Regions from separate parts of the Jeotgalicoccus huakuii genome, predicted to be linked through region 1. Evidence: riboswitches for the same ligand, from Rfam matches in the RefSeq annotation. Region 1 holds a riboswitch; the other holds the start of a gene.
The links. A riboswitch is a leader RNA that binds a small molecule or an ion and turns the genes downstream of it on or off. The one in region 1 is predicted to bind thiamine pyrophosphate.

Region 1 (4,210 bases):
TCTAATGAAGATGCGATGACTTTACCAGCTAACATTGAAATTGCAGTTAACACTTCAGTACCCGAAGTCCTTAAAAATATTGATGTTGGGCAACTGATTAAGATTGACGACGGTCAAGTTGAGGCTAAGGTAACAGAGGTTCTTGACTCAGGCCTAATTTTAAAAGTGACTAAAGTAACTAAAGAAAATGGCGTTAAAATTAAGACAGAGAAAGGCATTAATTTCCCAGATGTAGATATCGATTTAAACGTCTTAACAGAAAAAGATTTAGTAGACTTAGATTTTGCTAGCCAACATGCCGATTTGATCGCTTTTTCCTTCGTTAAATCAAAAGAGGATATGGCTTTTATCGAATCGGTATTACAGGATAAGCTCCCTGATGACAATAAAGACATGCCTATTATTGCTAAAATCGAAACTGTAGAAGCCATAAAAGAATTCCCTAATATCATAGCCGAAGCCGCTTCACACAGACCTTTTGGTGTCATGCTCGCTCGTGGAGACCTCGCTGTAGAAATCGGCTATGAACGCTTGAGTGAAATTCAAGAAGAACTATTATGGATATGTGAGGCTGCACACATTCCAATGATTTGGGCAACTCAAGTATTAGAATCTCTGATTAAGAACGGTATCCCAACACGTTCAGAAATATCTGATGTTGTCGCAGGTGCAAGAGCAGAGTGTATTATGCTAAACAAGGGAGATTACATTGTAGAAGGTGTTAAAACAGTGAATGATATACTGATTAAGAGCGAAGACCATAACTATAAAAAAACAGCAATGTTAAGAGCCCTAAACATATCTAAGGCACTCTTTAATGAGTAAAGGATGAAAACTATGTCAACACTGAGTCATATACAAGCACCAAGCAATTTTGCCTATAAGAAAGAACAGGTCACCATTCATCTCCATTACACATTCACTTGTGATAATCGAATCTTTTTTTCCAAAACACAGTATAAAGATTTACTCAACCACACCTATAGATTGACGGTTGATGTGAACTCACCAATTGATGAGTCCGGTTTAGCGACTGACTTTATGGCTATTGACGCCTTATACCACAATAAAATCCGGCCGCTTTTAGATGGGCAGATATTAAATGAGACGCTAGTAAATATGAATACTACTGCGGAAAATATCGCACTATGGATCAGAGATGAATTTAACAAAATTTTAAAGCCGCAAGATGATTTAATTAAAGTCACCCTATACGAAAGTACGAATCACGGCGTGACTGTTACAAATTAACTTCACAAAAATGTGTAAGTGTACTATGATTGAGATAATCAAATATTGAAATCACCACCACTAGGGGTGCCTGTAAAGGCTGAGAATCACCCTTATCACCTGATCTAGATCATACTAGCGTAGGGAAGTGGCATATTTTTATATGCACACCATTCCGTTAGTGGTGTGTTTTTTTATTTGTAAAAATCACGGAGGTTTATTCTATGAAAAACAGCAATGTTTTAACTTTGACAGACGTATTGATCACAGTTGTCATCGCCTTAGTTTTTGCAGTACTTTATTCTCTCTGGGATGGTGTATATACCGTCTTGCAGCCCCTTGGTTTACACATCAATGAATTGGTCTATGGTATGTGGTTCATTGCTGCAATTGTAGCTTATTTAATTATTAGAAAACCGGGTGTCGCTTTACTTGCAGAATTTGCAGCAGCTTCTGGAGAAACGATCGTTCTGTTACAGTTCGATATCGTCTTAATCATGTATGGACTACTCCAAGGACTGGCATGTGAGATCATTTTCTTACTCTATAGATATAACAGTACTAAGTTATATGTAGCTGTACTCGCAGGTGTAGCAGCAGCCTTATCAACAATTCCGCTTGATTGGTATTATGGCTACCTTGGTCATTTAGAAACTTGGAACCTAATGCTGATGCTTATCTTCAGAATTATCAGTGGCGCAATCGTCGCCGGATGGTTAGGTCATAAACTCTATGAAGGTGTAAAAGGGACCGGTGTCTTAAAATATGTTGGTAAAAAACAAAGCGATTCGTCTGATGGTTTTTAATATGACTGATATAAATATCGAAAACCTTAAACTCAAATTCCCTGAGACAGAGCAGCTATTATTTTCAAACATCAATATAAGTGTTAAGAAAGGGGAAAAGGTGTTACTTGTCGGTCCTTCTGGCTCCGGTAAAAGCACCTTACTAAATGTGATGGGCGGATTGATTCCTAAAGTCATTCATACACCTGTAAAAGCAGATTATTTAGATATACCAAATGCTTCAAGCTACGTATTCCAAGACCCTGATGCCCAGTTCACCATGCCAACCGTTGAAGAAGAACTTGCATTTATCCTAGAAAACCAGAGGATTGCTCCTAGTCTGATGAACAACATGATGACTAACGCTTTAAAAAGAATTGGACTAGACGTACCTTTAGACTTATCAATTAATCAACTATCTGGTGGGATGAAACAAAAGCTATCTGTTGCTGCAGCACTCATACAAGAACCGGACACTTTATTTTTAGATGAACCAACAAGCATGTTAGATGATGATTCTGCAAAAAATCTTTGGGAAACGATTTTATCTATTTGGTCCGACCTAACTGTTGTGATTGTAGAACACCGAGTTGAATATATTTGGGATAAGGTCGACCGTGTCATCCTAATGAATGATGATGGAGAAATTATTCTCGATAAAGATCCAAAATTTGTACTAAGTCACCACGTTGACTTACTTAATGAATACGGCGTCTGGCATCCAATGTCGTGGAACCAAGCACCACAATTTGTACAAAGTAATAAAGACGGAGCGCCTTTATTAGAAATTAGAGATATGAAAATAGACAGACGCGGCATTGATATACTTTACATTGATCATTTACACATAAGGTCTCGGCAATGGCTTACATTAGAAGGTCCAAATGGTGCGGGTAAATCAAGTTTTCTTAGTGCATTGATGAAGTTGATTCCCCATCAAGGACAAATTATCTATAAGAATAAGCTTGTAAAGAAAACAAAGGATATCATCGGAGATGTCTACCCAGTTTTTCAAAATCCAGAACTGCAATTTATAACTCATAGAGTTTATGACGAAATATATATCAATATGGAACACCGATATGATGAGAATCTAGCAAAACAGAAGACAGAAGATATTTTAAAAATGTTTTCGCTAGAACATTCTGCCCATCTAAATCCACTAGAATTATCCACAGGGCAAAAGAGACGCTTAAGTGTGGCAACAGCATTAGGTGGCATACCTGATTTGTTGTTATTAGATGAGCCGACTTTTGGACTGGATCAAAAAAACACGTTCTTTATGCTGGAACTTTTTGATGAATTGGTTAAAGCTGGTACAACAATAATTATGATTACCCATGACGTGAATATTCAAACGCGTTATCCATCCCGTCGTTTAGAAATTCTGGATGGCATGATCCTAGAAAAGGACACACACAATGTTCGATAGCATTAAGAATAACGATACTTTCGTTCATAACGTTAACCCAGTTACCAAAATTATCGCAGCTGCTGCACTTTTTGTGATTGTCGTCTTTACTCATAACCCGAATACCTTGCTTTATTTTGTATGTATAATGGCGATACTATTGTTTACCTTAAGTGGTATCCAATGGCGTTATTTATGTATTCTATTAGGCGTTATTTTAGTGTCCGGTTTATTATCCAGCACCTATATGATTCTATACGGACAGGGCGATACAACCTTATTTAAATTAGGTATCATCCATGTTACAGAAGAGAGTTTTATCCGTGGTATTCATATCACCATGAGAGGCGTTATTTTATCGTTATTTGGCGCATTAGTAATCTTCACTTTAAAGATTACGGATGTATTTTATGCTTTGATGATTCATTTCAAAATAAAGTCAAAATATGCCTATTCTTTTATGGCAGCTATCAATATGATTCCATTAATTTTCTCAGAATATGTACAGTTAAGACGTGCTAGAAAAGTTCGTGCACCTTTAATAGATAAGAAACGGATTTCTGGTTTTAAAGGACTAAGAATGACAATCGTTACCTTGATGAGCCAAAGTATACGTCGAGCATATCGCCTAGGTATTGCTATGGAGTCCAAAGGGTTCAGTGATAATCAGAGAACCTACTACCGACAAACAACTTTTTCCTTTAATGATATATTCTTTGTCATTACTATTTTAATCGCTCTATTAATCTCATCGTATTTAGGCATAAACTACCCTATCTTTAAT
Region 2 (4,210 bases), on a different contig from region 1:
TTACCGGCGTCATTAATGGCGATTTTAACCGGCTTTGTCTTAATCGGTGTATTTGCTTCAACCTTAAGACGTAGTTTCTCAAATCCGAAATATACGATGAGCGTTATTTTTACATTTATTATCGCAGCGTCTGGAGTGACTTATTTTTATATTAGTGCACCCATATGGGCGATGTTAATTGGCACATTGGTTGCGAAATTCATTGAGGACTAAAATTTGATTCAAATCATTCAATATAGTGTATGTTGTTAATCAAAAAGACTGGAAATATTGATTTGTTTATACTATAGTAAAATGTATTGAATATTTGCCGACATAGTTTAATGGTAGAACACAGCCATGGTAAGGCTGCAATACGAGTTCGATTCTCGTTGTCGGCTGTCTTATACCAACTCAAAATTGAGTTGGTCTTTTTTATGGTTACTTATTTGCATTACTTCTAGCTTATGGGTAGTCTAATAACTAAGCATGGACAATGGAGGTTAATATGACAACGCTCACTTTACAAGAAGCCATATTTAATGTAAGCAATTTAAGAAATCAAATTACTAAAGAATACGAGAAGTTCAGTACAGAATTTCGGGTGCCGATCGCGGTGAATAATGAGAAGATTGATAACGATGATAAGGTCGTTAAAGTAAATGAGACCTTAGAGAAAATTAAGGATTTAAAGACAGACTTAATCACTTTGAAAACAGCAATCCATTTGAAAAATACAACAGGCGAATTATCAGTGGATGGCCATGTAATGACAGCATCAGCGACTTTGGAATCATTGAAGATTGAACGTGATATCATCAATAATATTTCATCAAATATAAACTTTGGTTACGGCAGAGAACGTGTAAAGACGATTTCTGGTGTCGGTATTGTTGAAGAAGGTATTGTTAATGAGGACGCAGTTAGAGATTACCTAGAATCACTAGAGAAAAGTGTGCATAAGAAATCCATGCTAATTGATAAATTTAACAGTAGCGAAACGATTGAAGTCACTTTGAAGACGATATAAGTTTTATTGGTAAAAAGAGACCGATTCCTAATCGAAAAATTGATGGATTACTTTTTACGACTTACTTATCTTTTACGATTTAAGAATACGGACACGAATGATGGAAATCATAGTGATTATTATCTCTTTTGATGGAGGATTTTCCTCAAAAACTTCTGGATGCAAAGTTTTGCCTTTAAGACCATCCTTAAATCAAATAATAAGACTAGGGGTGCACTGATGTGCTGAGAGATGAAATTCGACCCTTTGAACCTGTAGGTTAGGACCTGCGTTAGGGAAGTCTGTGTCGATAAACTTTGGCAACATGGTATTTATAGGCCCGGACCTCTCATAAGGTTCGGGTTTTTATCTTGTTTAGTCAAAAGGAGGAATCGATATGTTTACAGATCGATTATGGACACGTGTAGAAGGAATTTGGAAGTCGTATTTAAATCATCCTTTTGTGATGGGCTTGGGGGATGGATCTCTTGAAATTGATAAGTTTCAGCATTGGTTAAAACAGGATTATGTGTATTTAGTCGAATATGCACGGTTAATGGCGATTGGTGCAGAGAAGGCACCGGATTTAGATACAATGAATTTATTTGCTGAGTTGTTACATGGTACGTTGTTCGGCGAGATGGAGCTTCATAGAAGTTTTTCAAAACGATTTGGAATTTCAGAGGATGCGCTATTAGAAACTGAGGCGGCTAGTGAAAATACAGCATATACCTCATACATGTTGAATCACGCACAGCGTGGTGATGCAGCTGTTGTAGCTGCATGCTTATTGACTTGTGCATGGTCTTATAACTTTATAGGAAATCACTTAAAGAATAATTATAACCATGAGAATAATCCATATAAAGAATGGGTGGATATGTATTCAGACACAGAGTTTACTGCATTAAATAATACTGCAATGAAGCTGATGAATCGTCTAGCAGAGGGTAAACCTGAGCGCGAACTGCTTGTTTTAGAAGAAATTGTGGTGAAGACAAGTAAGTACGAGTATATGTTTTGGGAGATGTGTGAAAATAAATCTAATTGGGATGTTTTACAAGGCGAGAAATGACTAGGAAATTAATTATTCATAATAATAAGTTTTCTAAAATGTTAAGGGTCTGTAAAACATGTGTATTCCATAATTTCTTTGGGGTAAGGTAGGACTAACATCACGATTCAGTCTGAAAACCTATACTACTTTAAGGAGAGGGAATTAATTATGAAGAAACTCTTAACTGTTACATCATTAGTAGGCGTATTGGCACTTGCTGCATGCGGAGGCGGTTCTGAAGAAGAAGGTACAGAGGAAGGTACAGAAACAGAAGAATCTGGTACAGAAGGAACTGAAACAGAGACTGAAGGCACAGAATCAGAAGATACAGAGTCAGAAGATACTGAATCAGATGACGAAGGTGAATAGAATATTTGAATATCGGCCGCCGGTAAAAACCGGTGGCTTTTTTTCTTGATGCGAATTATTAAAATTTTGTAAGGGTATCATATATAATATATATAATTCGACATATTATAGGAGCGAAAAGAAGTATGAAAATTGGTGTGATTTCTGATTTGCATATTGATCGATACAATGATGAAAACCTACAACAGAAGGATTTTACCTTAACCTTGTCAAATGAGGTGAATCGTCAATCACTCGATGTGTTGTTGATAGCGGGCGATATTTCGAACGATCATATGCGGTCTTATCGTTTCATGCAGGCACTGGAGCAAATGACCGGCATTGTGATTTACTTTGTACCAGGCAACCATGACTTTTGGAATCAATCCGGAGATGATAAGACGACAAATGAGATTCATCAATTCTTCAAAAGCACGAAGTATTATAAAGAAGGCGAGCCTGTAGATTTAGGTAATGGTTGGGCAATCGTTATGAATGCTGCTTGGTATGACTATACTTATGCAAGTGACCGCTTTTCTAAATCACGTCTAGAAGAACGCAGTTATTACGGTGGAACATGGCAAGATTTAGTACGTGTAGACTGGGGAAAAAGCGATCCGGAAGTTTCTTTAAAACTTGCAGAAAAAGCTGCACATGATTTGGAAATGGTAAAGGATAAAAAAATTATTTTAATGACCCATGTCGCAACTCATAAAGCATTTAGAGTTCCCATGCCAAACCGCTTATTTGATTACTACAATGCCTTTATTGGTACGTCAGACTTTGACACATTTTATGAGGACTATGATATTGAATACAGCGTTATGGGGCATATCCACTTTCGACACCAAGTTATTGAAGGTGGCGTTAAATATATTTGTGCATGCCTTGGATACCGTAGAGAATGGCGGACAAAAGATATTGTTCATGAGATACGCGATGCCTTAGAAATTATAGAAATTTAAAAAGACCTTAGGGTCTTTTTTTGTTTTAAGTTTATTTATTAACTTGTCCGAAAAAAATATAAGTGACGTGAAATTCCTATATATAGGGTGAAGGCATATATAGGAGGTTAATAGATGATTTTAACAACGAGGAAAATGAGTAGAGAACTATTATATTTATTAGCACTAGAACGTCGGTCCATTTTGACGTCAAATGATGCTAGGAAACTAAAAACTTTAAAACGAGGTTACGAAGGAGAAGTACTTTTCGATAGAATTTTTGATGACGTAGGGCATAGTTCAGTACTGGTATTTCGGGATATCTATTTGAAAATTGGGGATAGTGTCGCTCAGTATGACACTTTGATTTTGAGCGATGAGGAAATAGTATTGAATGAGATTAAAAACTTTTCGGGTCTTTATCGATTTGAAAATGAGGAGTGGACTGTGAATGGTAAGCGACTTCCAGATGATGCGATGGTGCAGGTGAAGCGGGCGGAAGGGAAATTAATAAGATTATTGTCTCATGGTCGGTTGGATATAGAGGTCAAAAGTCGGTTAGTTTTTCCGAATGTGGAATTTAGGTTAAGTACCGACAATCAGAAGTTACGTCAGTTAGTTGTGATGCGTTCAGAGTTAAAAGATTATTTTTATGGTTTTAAGAATTTGTACGCAAGTAGTCAGGCTGAGACAGTGGCGAAATTAATTGAACGTCACATTGTTGAAGATCCGTTCTTCAATAGAAGTGCGATTTTTGAGCGTTTGAGAAAAGGTGCATATTGTGGGAATTGTTATAGTTTCGAATTGGAGGACAGACATTTTCATTTTAAATGTGTAAGGTGTGGCTATTTGGAAACTAAAGAATCCCAAGTT

Region 2: linked by a shared signal. The riboswitch ahead of tenA (thiaminase II) and the one ahead of V6E76_RS05110 (ECF transporter S component) in region 1 are both predicted to bind thiamine pyrophosphate.

What each region holds. Positions count from the first base shown of each region.
Region 1 is NZ_JAVIYN010000007.1:41,818-46,027, reverse strand. Features, by position in the region: gene V6E76_RS05120 (pyruvate kinase) at 1-825, shown strand, start outside; gene V6E76_RS05115 (6-pyruvoyl trahydropterin synthase family protein) at 838-1,251, shown strand; TPP riboswitch at 1,304-1,394, shown strand; gene V6E76_RS05110 (ECF transporter S component) at 1,455-2,036, shown strand; gene V6E76_RS05105 (ABC transporter ATP-binding protein) at 1,996-3,447, shown strand; gene V6E76_RS05100 (energy-coupling factor transporter transmembrane component T family protein) at 3,437-4,210, shown strand, end outside.
Region 2 is NZ_JAVIYN010000003.1:105,912-110,121, reverse strand. Features, by position in the region: gene V6E76_RS02530 (benzoate/H(+) symporter BenE family transporter) at 1-213, shown strand, start outside; tRNA gene V6E76_RS02525 (tRNA-Thr) at 310-380, shown strand; gene V6E76_RS02520 (hypothetical protein) at 488-1,009, shown strand; TPP riboswitch at 1,207-1,304, shown strand; gene tenA (thiaminase II) at 1,386-2,063, shown strand; gene V6E76_RS02510 (hypothetical protein) at 2,214-2,414, shown strand; gene V6E76_RS02505 (metallophosphoesterase) at 2,540-3,358, shown strand; gene V6E76_RS02500 (nuclease-related domain-containing protein) at 3,473-4,210, shown strand, end outside.